One region of the Streptomyces caeni genome, then DNA from elsewhere that is predicted to be linked to it. Evidence: riboswitches for the same ligand, from Rfam matches in the RefSeq annotation. Region 1 holds a riboswitch; the other holds the start of a gene.
What was found. A riboswitch is a leader RNA that binds a small molecule or an ion and turns the genes downstream of it on or off. The one in region 1 is predicted to bind glycine.
Positions count from the first base shown of each region.

Region 2: linked by a shared signal. The riboswitch ahead of gcvP (aminomethyl-transferring glycine dehydrogenase) and the one ahead of gcvT (glycine cleavage system aminomethyltransferase GcvT) in region 1 are both predicted to bind glycine.

Region 1 is NZ_JBHUDX010000099.1:33,778-39,938, forward strand. It holds gene ACFSL4_RS31950 (enhanced serine sensitivity protein SseB C-terminal domain-containing protein) at 1-339, opposite strand, end outside; gene ACFSL4_RS31955 (enhanced serine sensitivity protein SseB) at 620-1,411, opposite strand; gene ACFSL4_RS31960 (AAA family ATPase) at 1,479-2,153, opposite strand; glycine riboswitch at 2,324-2,423, shown strand; glycine riboswitch at 2,424-2,536, shown strand; gene gcvT (glycine cleavage system aminomethyltransferase GcvT) at 2,604-3,722, shown strand; gene gcvH (glycine cleavage system protein GcvH) at 3,832-4,209, shown strand; gene glyA (serine hydroxymethyltransferase) at 4,225-5,484, shown strand; gene ACFSL4_RS31980 (L-serine ammonia-lyase) at 5,660-6,161, shown strand, end outside.
Region 2 is NZ_JBHUDX010000051.1:7,475-13,635, reverse strand. It holds gene gcvP (aminomethyl-transferring glycine dehydrogenase) at 1-2,424, opposite strand, end outside; glycine riboswitch at 2,602-2,697, opposite strand; gene ACFSL4_RS19010 (PRC-barrel domain-containing protein) at 2,811-3,182, shown strand; gene ACFSL4_RS19005 (DNA polymerase IV) at 3,193-4,647, opposite strand; gene ACFSL4_RS19000 (MerR family transcriptional regulator) at 4,699-5,373, opposite strand; gene ACFSL4_RS18995 (bifunctional nuclease family protein) at 5,725-6,161, opposite strand, start outside.

The sequences.
Region 1 (6,161 bases):
GGGCGCGTGCGGGTTCAGCCAGAGGCCGTGGTGGTCCGGGTAGAGGGTGCGTGCCACGTCGAGGCCGTCGACCACCTCGTACGAGCGGTTCCAGCCGCTGGCCGACAGTTCCTGAGCGGAGGTGACACAGGGGGCGTAGCCGTGGCCGCCCACCTCCATGGCCCCGTACTGGGCGTCGGGCGAGCCGGCCTGGCCGTGCCACAGCAGCATCCAGACCTGGCCGGACGACGGGGTCGCCAGCACGTGGAGGAGCGCCTCGTAGGCGTCGTAGCGCCCGGGCGTCACCTGGCGCAGCATGTGCTCGACCTGCCCGGCCGCGGCCGTGCCCGACGCGCTCACCCTCTACCGCCCCTTCACGACAAACCCGGCAGTCCCCACGGATGCCTCCCGCGCGTTGCACGCGGATGTCAGCCGTACCACCCCGACCGGGCCATTCTCCACTGTCCGGGAGCCGACCCGGCCCCCGGCCGGGAGCGCCTCCCGCTCCGGTCATGAAACCAGGTTACGGCGCGCCTGCGACAGCAACGCGACGCGTGCCGCGCCGCCGTGGGCCGCGCCCCGCCCTGGGGGCGCGGCGCCCCCGCCGCCGGCCGCGTGCCGTCCACCGCCGGCGGGCCGTTCAGTGACCGCGCTGGTAGAACGGCCGCACCCGCTCCCGCAGCCAGTCGCCCACCGGGTCCTGGGCCATGTCCAGGAACACCATGTTCACCGGTGTCTCGACCGGCACCTTGCCGAGCGCCCGGCCGAGTGCCTCCAGCGGGAGCGCCTGCGGGTCGGCCTCCGTGGAGGCGAGTTCGACTCCGATGAACATGACCGGGTCGGCCGTCTCGATCACGGCCAGGCAGCGGCGCGCGGTGACCACCACACCGGTCTGGTCGAACTCGGCCGACGCGGCGGCGAGGAAGTCCACCGGGTCGTCCTGCCAATCGGGTTCGAACAGACGGACGCGGCCGCCGCTCGCCGGGCCGTCGAGCGGGGTGCGCCCGGCCCGGCACAGCTCGGCCACCGCCTCGGGCGGCAACGGCACCCCGACCACGCCGCCCGGGTTGACCGCGATGCCGGCCTGCGGGGGCAGCCCGCGGGCGAACTCGGCGGCGGGCGCGATCGTGTACGACATGTGGTGGCCGACGGCCTGCCGGAACTGCTCCTCCGAGCTGAACACCGGCACGTACGCCTGGCCCTCGATGTCCAGGGTGGGCAGGTCGAGGGTGCCGCTGTGCGGGCCGCCGCCGTCCGGCAGCGGCACCCAGAGGAAGCTGCGGCCGAGGACCTCGAGGATCCGGCCGGCGGCCGAGGGGACACCGAGCGAGGCGGAGAGCACCTCCTCCAACTCGTTGCCCGGCCATCCGCCGTGCGGATGGGGGTGCGCCTGTGCGGGGAAGTCCGCGGGAAGATCCGCCGGGAAGTCCATCTGCCTACCGCCTGCTCAGAACCACTGCTGTGGCTGGAAAGGCTAACGCCTGCGCGCCCGGGGCCGGTCAGCCGGCGAAACCGATCCGGCGCAGGGCATCGGCCGCGTCCCGGTCCAGCAGGACCGCCGAGCCGCAGCCCCGCGGCAGGTGGCCCCGTTCGACGGAGCGCAGCAGCCGCCGCGTCGCCCGGCGGTGCCTGAGGAACGCGTAGCGCGAGACGCCGCGGCCGCGGCTGCGCTGGCCCGCCAGCGCCGTGTCCGCGCCGACGTCGAGCACGAGCAGGTGCAGCGTGCCGCCGCGACGGCGGGCCTCCCGGGCCAGCCAGCCGCGCACCCACGCCTGCGTGCCGCAGTCGTGCACGACCACCGCCGTGCCCGCGCGCAGAGCTCGGCGCAGGCCCGCGTAGTGGGCGAGGCGGACGAGGGGGCGGTAGACCGTGTACGGCAGGACACCGGCCAGGCGGGTGTCCCAGCGGTCGCGGGTGTCCTGGGAGTCGATGCGGGTGCCCCGCACGGCGCGCCGCATGAGCGTGGACTTGCCGCTGCCGGGCAGCCCGGTGACCACGACGAGGTCGGCCGCGCCGAAGGTGAGCCCGCGCGGGCTGCGGCCCGTGCGGTCGCGCAGATCGCGGACCACGGCCGTCGGCAGCGGGCCGCGGTTCTCCAGGGCCGTGGCTCCGGGCTGCTTGTGCACCGCGACGCCCGAGGTCGTGGCGTATGCCGTGGTCCTGTTCACCGTGATCGTCCTCCCTTGGGGCCGGGACGTACCTGTCCCCGTCGAGCGTAAAGAGAAGGTAATGCACGGTGTCTCGCGGTTTCGTGCCCGTACCGCCACAAGCCGGTTACAGATGCGGTCTGCCACGTGCAGGCGCGGCATGCGATGATGAGCGCGCCAACTGCATACCGGCCGCTTGAATCCGCGCGGGAGAGTTCCGGGCACCGACATGTGCCCGGGCGCCGAAGGAGCAAGTCCCTCCCTTGAATCTCTCAGGCCCCGTACCGCGCGGGCGAGGCACATCTGAAAAGCGGGCCGCCGACCAGTGGCTCCACCCAAGGTGCAAGCCGTGACGACCCGCCGCGGGAGTCATGGCGAACCTCTCAGGTTCCGATGACAGATGGGGAGGAACGACCCCGTCCTCCCCACGCCCGGCTTTGCCCGCGCGGGGACTCCATCGCCCTGGGAGCACAACCGATGAGCAGCAGCCCCCCGCGCCGTACCGCGCTCGATGCCCTGCATCGTTCGCTCGGCGCGACGATGACCGACTTCGCCGGCTGGGACATGCCCCTGCGGTACGGCTCCGAGCGCGAGGAGCATGTCGCCGTCCGGACGAAGGCGGGTCTCTTCGACCTCTCGCACATGGGCGAGATCACGGTCACCGGGCCCGAGGCGGACCGGTTCCTGGACCACGCCCTGGTGGGCAGCATGTCCTCCGTCGGCGTCGGCCGCGCCCGCTACACGATGATCTGCCGGGAGGACGGCGGCATCCTCGACGACCTGATCGTGTACCGGCTGGCGGAACAGGAGTACATGGTCGTCGCCAACGCCTCCAACGCCCAGGTGGTGCTCGACGCGCTGGTGGAGCGCTCCTCCGGCTTCGAGGCCCGGGTGCGCGACGACCGGGACGCCTACGCCCTCGTCGCCGTCCAGGGCCCCGAGTCCCCCGGCATCCTGAAGTCCCTGTCCGATGCCGACCTGGACGGCCTCAGGTACTACGCGGGCCTGCCCGGCACGGTCGCCGGCGTCCCGGCCCTCATCGCGCGCACCGGATACACCGGCGAGGACGGCTTCGAACTGTTCGTCGCCCCCGAGCACGCCGAGAAGCTGTGGCGGGCGCTGACCGAGGCGGGCGCGCCCGTCGGCCTCGTCCCGTGCGGGCTGTCCTGCCGGGACACGCTGCGCCTGGAGGCGGGCATGCCCCTGTACGGGCACGAACTCAGCACGTCCCTGACTCCTTTCGACGCAGGGCTCGGCCGGGTCGTGAAGTTCGAGAAGGAGGGCGACTTCGTGGGGCGCGCGGCGCTGCGCGAGGCCGCCGAGCGGGCCGCGCAGAACCCGCCGCGCGTGCTGGTCGGCCTGGTCGCGCAGGGCCGGCGGGTCCCGCGGGCCGGGTACCCGGTCGTCGCCGGTGGCGAGGTGGTCGGCGAGGTCACCTCCGGCGCCCCCTCCCCCACCCTGGGCCGGCCGATCGCGATGGCGTACGTCGACGCGGCGCACTCCGCGCCCGGCACCACCGGGGTCGCGGTGGACATCCGGGGCAGCCACGAGCCGTACGAGGTCGTGGCGCTGCCGTTCTACAAACGCCGGAAGTAGACACTGGGCGCGGGCCGGACGTGCCACCGCGCCCGTCCGCCCTGCTCAGGAGCAACCCCAGCAGTCCCCAACTCACCACCCCTCCCGCGCGTACAGGAGAATCCAGGCCATGAGCAACCCCCAGCAGCTGCGTTACAGCAAGGAGCACGAGTGGCTGTCGGCCGCCGAGGACGGCGTCGCGACGGTCGGCATCACGGAGTTCGCGTCCAACGCCCTCGGCGATGTCGTGTACGTCCAGCTCCCGGAGGTCGGTGACACCGTGACCGCGGGCGAGACCTGCGGTGAACTGGAGTCCACCAAGTCCGTGAGCGACCTCTACGCCCCGGTCACCGGCGAGATCACCGAGATCAACGAGGACGTCGTCAACGACCCGTCGCTGGTGAACTCGGCCCCGTTCGAGGGCGGCTGGCTGTTCAAGGTGCGTGTCACGGAGGAGCCGGCCGACCTGCTCTCCGCCGACGAGTACGACGCCCACACCGCCGGCTGAGGAGCCGTAGCACACATGTCCGTTCTCAACACGCCCCTGCACGAGCTCGACCCCGACGTGGCCGCCGCGGTCGACGCCGAGCTGCACCGTCAGCAGTCCACCCTCGAGATGATCGCCTCGGAGAACTTCGCCCCGGTCGCGGTCATGGAGGCCCAGGGCTCGGTGCTCACCAACAAGTACGCCGAGGGCTACCCCGGCCGCCGCTACTACGGCGGCTGCGAGCACGTCGACGTGGTCGAGCAGATCGCCATCGACCGGGTCAAGGAGCTCTTCGGCGCGGAGCACGCCAATGTGCAGCCGCACTCGGGCGCCCAGGCCAACGCGGCGGCGATGTTCGCGCTGCTGCAGCCCGGTGACACGATCATGGGTCTGAACCTCGCGCACGGCGGGCACCTGACCCACGGAATGAAGATCAACTTCTCCGGCAAGCTCTACAACGTGGTGGCCTACCACGTCGGCGACGACGGTGTCGTCGACATGGACGAGGTGGAACGCCTGGCCAAGGAGTCCCGGCCGAGGCTGATCGTGGCGGGCTGGTCGGCCTATCCGCGCCGGCTGGACTTCGCCGCCTTCCGCCGGATCGCGGACGGGGTCGGCGCCTACCTCATGGTCGACATGGCGCACTTCGCCGGTCTGGTGGCGGCGGGCCTGCACCCGAACCCGGTGCCGCACGCCCATGTCGTCACCACCACGACCCACAAGACGCTGGGCGGCCCGCGCGGCGGTGTGATCCTCTCGACGGCCGAACTGGCCAAGAAGATCAACTCCGCGGTCTTCCCCGGTCAGCAGGGCGGTCCCCTGGAGCACGTGATCGCCGCCAAGGCGGTCGCGTTCAAGGTCGCGGCCTCGGAGGAGTTCGGGGAGCGGCAGCGGCGGACGCTGGAGGGGGCGAAGATCCTCGCCGGGCGTCTGGTCCGGGACGACGTCAGGGCCGTGGGTGTCGACGTGCTGTCCGGCGGCACCGATGTGCACCTCGTCCTGGTCGACCTGCGCAACTCCGAGCTGGACGGCCGGCAGACCGAGGACCGTCTCCACGAGGTCGGCATCACGGTCAACCGGAACGCGATCCCGAACGACCCGCGCCCGCCCATGGTGACCTCCGGCCTGCGGATCGGTACGCCCGCCCTGGCCACCCGCGGCTTCTCGGCCGAGGACTTCACCGAGGTGGCGGACGTCATCGCCGAGGCACTGAAGCCGTCCTACGACGCGCAGTCGCTCAGGGCCCGGGTGAAGGCCCTGACCGACAAGCATCCGCTGTACCCCGTTCTGAAGTGATTTCGTACGCTTTCTGTCGTACATACGTCAGGGGCACCGCGCACACTGGTGGGTGAGCGCGGTGCCCCGTCTCATGAACCACTCGTCCATCCCCTCCCCCTCCGGGCGCCTCGCGTCCCCGGATCCCAGCTCCCACGACGGACAACGGTGTCCGTCGAGACCCTAGGAGACCTCCGTGGCCATCTCGGTCTTCGACCTGTTCTCGATCGGCATCGGCCCGTCCAGCTCCCACACCGTCGGCCCCATGCGGGCGGCGCGCATGTTCGCCCGCCGGCTGCGCAACGAGAAGCTGCTGGACTCCGTCGTCTCGCTGCGCGCGGAGCTGTACGGCTCCCTGGGCGCCACCGGCCACGGCCACGGCACACCCAAGGCGGTGCTGCTCGGCCTGGAGGGGGCCTCGCCGCGCACGGTGGACGTGGAGACGGCCGACGACCGGGTGGAGGCGATCAAGGAGTCGGGCCGGATCCGGCTCCTCGGCGAGCACGAGATCGCCTTCTCCTTCGACGACGACCTGGTCCTGCACCGCCGCAAAGCCCTCCCCTACCACGCGAACGGCATGACCCTGTGGGCGTACGGCGCCTCGGGGGCCGAGCTGCTGTCGAAGACGTACTACTCGGTGGGCGGCGGGTTCGTCGTGGACGAGGACGCGGTCGGCGCGGACCGCATCAGGCTGGACG
Region 2 (6,161 bases), on a different contig from region 1:
CGGGCCGGTGTAGAGGACCGGGTAGTGCGGCTCCAGTCGCTTGGCGACGTAGTTGGCGGACAGCACGGCCACCTGCGTGGCGTGCTTGAGGCCTTCACCGCCCATGAGCCGGACGTACGCCCACGAGATCGGCAGGATGCCCGCGGAGCCCCACGGGGCCGCCGAGATCGGGCCGACGCCCGTCTCCGGACCGGCCGCGGGCTGCAGCGGGTGGTTCGGCAGATACGGCGCCAGGTGGGCGCGCACGCCGACCGGGCCGACGCCCGGGCCGCCGCCGCCGTGCGGAATGCAGAACGTCTTGTGCAGGTTGAGGTGCGAGACGTCCCCGCCGAAGTGGCCCGGCTTGGCGAGGCCGACCAGCGCGTTGAGGTTGGCGCCGTCGACGTACACCTGGCCGCCGGCCTCGTGCACGGCCGCGCAGATGTCGGCGACGTGCTCCTCGAACACACCGTGCGTGGAGGGGTACGTGATCATCAGAACGGCAAGCTCGTCGCGGTACCGCTCGATCTTGGCCCGCAGGTCCTCGACGTCGATCTCACCGTCCTCCGCGGTCTTCACCACGACGACCTTCATCCCGGCCATGGCGGCGCTCGCGGCGTTGGTGCCGTGCGCCGAGGACGGGATGAGGCAGACGGTGCGCTGCTGGTCGCCGCGCGCACGGTGGTAGCCACGGACGGCGAGCAGGCCGGCCAGCTCGCCCTGCGAGCCGGCATTCGGCTGCAGGGAGACCTTGTCGTAGCCGGTGACCTCGGCCAGGCGCTCCTCCAGCTCGCGGATGAGCGTGAGGTAGCCCTGCGCCTGCTCGGCAGGCGCGAAGGGGTGCAACTGCCCGAACTCGGGCCAGGTGACCGGTTCCATCTCCGTGGTCGCGTTGAGCTTCATGGTGCAGGAGCCCAGCGGGATCATGCCGCGGTCGAGCGCGTAGTCGCGGTCGGCCAGCCGGCGCAGGTAGCGCAGCATCGCGGTCTCGGAGCGGTGCTGGTGGAAGACCGGGTGGGTGAGGTAGTCGTCGGTGCGCAGCAGCGCCTGCGGGAGGGCGTCCTCGGTGCCCGCGTCCAGCGCCTCGACGTCCGCCTCGACACCGAAGGCGGTCCACACGGCGCCCAGCTGGGCCCGCGTGGTCGTCTCGTCGCAGGCGATCGAGACGTGGTCGGAGTCGACGAGGCGCAGGTTGATCCCGCTCTCGCGCGCGGTGGCGACGACCGCGTCGGCGCGGCCCGGCACCCGCACGGTGAGCGTGTCGAAGTAGGCGCCGTGGACGATCTCGGCCCCGCCCGCCGCCAGACCCGCCGCGAGGATCGCGGCGTAGCGGTGGGTGCGCCGCGCGATGGTGCGCAGGCCCTCGGGCCCGTGGTAGACGGCGTACATCCCGGCCATCACGGCGAGCAGCACCTGCGCGGTGCAGATGTTGCTGGTGGCCTTCTCGCGGCGGATGTGCTGTTCCCGGGTCTGCAGTGCCAGCCGGTACGCCTTGTGCCCGTCCACGTCCACGGAGACGCCCACGAGCCGGCCCGGCAGGCTGCGCGCGAACCGCTCGTGCACCGCCATATAACCCGCGTGCGGCCCGCCGAAGCCCATGGGCACGCCGAAGCGCTGCGTCGTCCCGACGGCGATGTCGGCGCCCAGCTCACCAGGCGGGGTCAGCAGCGTCAGCGCGAGCAGGTCGGCCGCCACGGTGACGAGCGCGCCGCGCTCGTGGGCCTGCGCGACGACGGGCCTGATGTCGCGGACGGCACCGGAGGCGCCCGGGTACTGGATCAGTACGCCGTTGATCTCCCGCTCGGCGACCTCGGCCGGAATGCCGTCGCCCAGGTCGGCGACCACGACCTCCACGCCGGTCGGCTCTGCACGGGTCCGGATCACGGCGACGGTCTGCGGCAGCACGTCCGCGTCGACCAGGAAGAGGCCGTTCTTGTTCTTGCCCATGCGCCGGGACAGCGCCATCGCCTCGGCGGCGGCCGTCCCCTCGTCGAGCAGGGAGGCACCGGCTGTCGGCAGGCCGGTGAGGTCGGCGACCATGGTCTGGAAGTTGAGCAGGGCCTCGAGCCGGCCCTGCGAGATCTCCGGCTGATACGGCGTGTACGCGGTGTACCACGCGGGGTTCTCCAGCACGTTCCGCAGGATCACCGGCGGGGTGAAGGTCCCGTAGTAGCCCAGGCCGATCATGGAGTCGAGGACCTGGTTGCGGTCGGCGAGGGAGCGCAGCTCGGCCAGCACCTCGGCCTCGGTGCGCGCGCCCGGCAGCTCCAGGCCGTCGGCGTTCTTGATCACATCCGGGACGGCGGCGTCCGTGAGGTCGTCGAGCGAGCCGTAGCCGACCTGCGCGAGCATCTTGGCCCGCGCCTCCTGGTCGGGCCCGATGTGGCGCTGCTCGAAGGGCGTCCCCTGTTCGAGCTCGGCGAGCGGAATGCGGTGGGCGGTCATTGCGGAGGCCTCCTGGTCTGACGCGACCTGTGAAGGGCACCACGGCAAAGGTGCCCCGACGGCCTCCCCCTCTGTCATCTCGACCTGAGAGCTTCACCGGTCCGCCGCAAGGCGCTCCGGCTTTCACCGTCGGTGAGAGCGGGAGCCGTCGGCACCTGCCCTGCTTTCCAGAGTGACCTCGTCCGTGCGGTACGTGGGCCTGAGAGATTCCGGGGAGGATTTGCTCCTTCGGCGCCTCCGGATCGCTCCGGAGGACTCTCCCGCACGGGTTCAGCAGCCGCTTGCCAGCGTACCAGCGGGGACATCGAGGGAACCTTCGAGTGGCCATGTAGCGGAATGTGCTCTTTTGTAGTGCATAGTCCGCATTGCGACCAATTGGAGGGACCGTGCAGACCGACATCGATCCGCGGAATCTGATCGGCCGCAAGGCGTTCGACCGCAACGGAGCCAAGATCGGCACGGTCGACGAGGTGTACCTCGACGACGCGACCGGTGTACCGGAGTGGGCGGCCATACGAACGGGCCTGTTCGGCAGGGACGCGTTCGTCCCGCTGGAGCCCAGCGAACTGGTGGAGGGCACACTGCGGGTTCCCTTCGACCGGGCCCTGATCAAGGACGCCCCGGACTTCGGCGTCGGACGCCACCTCTCCCCCGAGCAGGAGCTGCAGCTCTACCACCACTACGGCCTGGACGTGGCCGCACCGCCCACGCCGGCGGACCGCGAGTTCGGGCATCTCGCAGGATCGGAGGAGACGTGAGCCCTGCCCGTCACCGAGCCCGGGCCGCGTTCTGCGACCGGACCCCGGCCGCGTTCTGCGCGGCACCCGGCTCGGCGCCCTCGGGTCTTCGCCGCGTCCCCGGCGGGTCCCCGGGCGGTCTCGGCACCAGGGGCAGGGGATCCGCCGGCTCCAGCGCGGGGTCGCCGGTGCGGAAGGTGCGCACGCGTCCCGGCTCCGAGCCGGGAGTCTCGAACCGGACGGTCACCCGGCCCAGACCGCTGCCCTGCACCCAGCCGGGCCCGTACTCGGCGTGCCGGACGTCGAGTCCCGGGCGCCAGACGTGCTCGGCCGGCCACGCGGTCTGCTCCTCGGCGGGCCCGTCCGCGCCCTCCGGCCCCAGGGGCTCCTCCGCCGCGGCCTCCCCTGCGGAGAGATGCGCCTGGGCGAACAGGTCCTCCTGCGTGTAGTCGGCCAGCCCGCTGACGCCCACGCCGAGGAGCCGTACGCCCCCCGTGGTGTCCACGGAGTCCAGCAGCCGCGCCGCGGCCTCCCGCACCACTGCGGGATCGTCCGTGGGCCCGCGCAGGGTCTCCGAACGGGTCAGGGTCGAGAAGTCGTACCGCCGCACCTTCAGCACGATGGTCCGCCCCGACAACCCGGCCTCCCGCAGCCGCCGCACACACCTGTCCGCGAGCCGCTGCACCTCCAGGCCGACCCGGATCCGGTCGTGGATGTCCACGTCGTACGTGTCCTCGACGGACACCGACTTGGTCTCCCGCTCGGCCACCACGGGCCGCTCGTCCCGCGCCAGCGCCATGGCGTACAGCGCGTGGCCGTGGGCCTTGCCCAGCAGCCGCACCAGCTCGTCCTCGCCCGCCTCGGCGATCTCGTCGACGGTGGTGATCCCGGCCCGTCTCAGGTGGTCCCCGGTGGCGGGGCCGACGCCCGGCAGCGTCCGCACGGACAGGGGGCCCAGCAGCGCACGCTCGGTGCCCGGCCGTATCAGCACCAGTCCGTCCGGCTTGGCCCGCTCGGAGGCGATCTTCGCGAGCATCTTGGAGGCGGCGAGACCCACCGAGCCCGTCAGCCCGGTCACGGCACGGATGTCCGCGCGCAGCTTCACCCCGGCCAGCCGTGCCGACTCCTCGTCCCAGGCCGCTCCCCCCGCCTCCAGGTCCACGAACGCCTCGTCCAGGCTGAGCGGCTCCACCAGCGGCGACAGAGCCCGCAGCAGGCCCATGACCTGCTCGCTGATCTCGCGGTAGAGCCCGAAGCGCGGCACCAGACAGGCGGCGTGCGGCGCGAGCCGACGCGCCTGGGCCATGGGCATCGCCGAGTGGACCCCGAAGGCCCGGGCCTCGTACGAGGCCGTGGCCACCACGCCCCTCGGTCCGAGCCCGCCCACGACGACGGCCTTCCCGCGCAGGCTCGGCTTGGCCGCCTGCTCCGCCGAGGCGTAGAAGGCATCCATGTCGAGATGCAGGATCGTGGGCGCGGTTCTCACATCTCCGATGCTGCCCTACACCACTGACAGCGCGGTATGGCAGGCGGCGCCTCAGACGGCCCGATTGCGGCGCCGTGCCAGCTCGTCCGCCGGATTGGGGCCGACGATGGTCTCACCGGTGTCGACGCGCTCTCCGTGCAGCTGTGACAGCGCGTTCTCGACGTCCTGCCACACGACGCCCACGGCGATGCCGAAGATGCCCTGTCCGCCCTGCAGCAGCGAGTGCACCTCGTCCGGCGACGTGCACTCGTACACCGTCGCGCCGTCGCTCATCATCGTCATCCGCTCCAGGTCGCGGAAACCGCGCTCCCTGAGGTGCTGGACGGCGGCGCGGATGTTCTGCAGCGACACCCCGGTGTCGAGGAAGCGTTTGACGATCTTGAGGACCACGACGTCCCGGAAGCTGTACAGCCGCTGCGTCCCCGATCCGTAGGCGGGGCGCACACTCGGCTCGACGAGACCCGTTCGAGCCCAGTAGTCCAGTTGCCGGTAGGTGATGCCCGCCGCGGCGCACGCCGTGGGACCGCGGTAGCCGATGTCCTCGGAAGCCGCCCCAGCACCGCCCGGCACGGGCGCCGGCCGCTGGGCGGCGGAGCCCACGGGACCGCCGGGGTGGGCGTACCCCCCGCTGGAACGGAGCCGAGAGCTTGGGGAAGGATACGGACCGCTCCCTCCCGGACTGCGTCCGGGGGCACCCCCAGCCGTACCGCCGCCGCTGCTTCTCACGCCGACCTCCGTCCTTGACTTGCCTTCTCGACGGTAGGCAGTCACCAGGGGTGCGTCAACGATCGCCACACTCGGCACGCCGAGTGATAATCACCCTAGGAGTGGTTTCCCGTGCCCTCCCGTGGGGAAAGGCTAGCCGAATGCCCGAGCGAAGGATCGCCGGACATCGCACTGGTCTTCGATCCATGCCCCCACCCCGTGGAGCGGCCCGCTCCGCGTGCCGCCGGGTGTTCTCCCACGGCCTCCGCGCCCGGCCGGGTGCGGCCCGTGCGCGAAGAGCCCCGTGTACGCACGCAGCCCCCGGCCGGCCCCGGTCACCGCACCGCGTCGGCCGGGCCTGCAGGGAGGCGGTCACTGGCTGCTCGTACCGAAGTCCTCCGGTGAGATCTGGTCGAGAAACTCGCGGAACTTCTCGACCTCGTCCTCCTGCTCGTCCGGGATCGCGATACCGGCGTCGTCGAGCACCCCGTCGCTGCCGTAGATCGGCGTTCCGGTGCGCAGCGCCAGCGCTATGGCGTCGGACGGCCGGGCGCTCACCTCGACACCGCTGGCGAAGACCAGCTCCGCGTAGAAGACGCCTTCACGCAGGTCCGTGATGCGCACTTCCGTGAGCTCCTGGCCGACGGCCTCCAGCACGTCCTTGAACAGGTCGTGGGTCAGCGGTCGCGCGGGCGCCATGCCCTGCTGGGCGAAGGCGATCGCCGTCGCCTCCCCGGGGCCGATCCAGATGGGGAGGTAACGGTCGCCTCCCACTTCACGCAGGAGCACGATCGGTTGGTTGGAGGGCA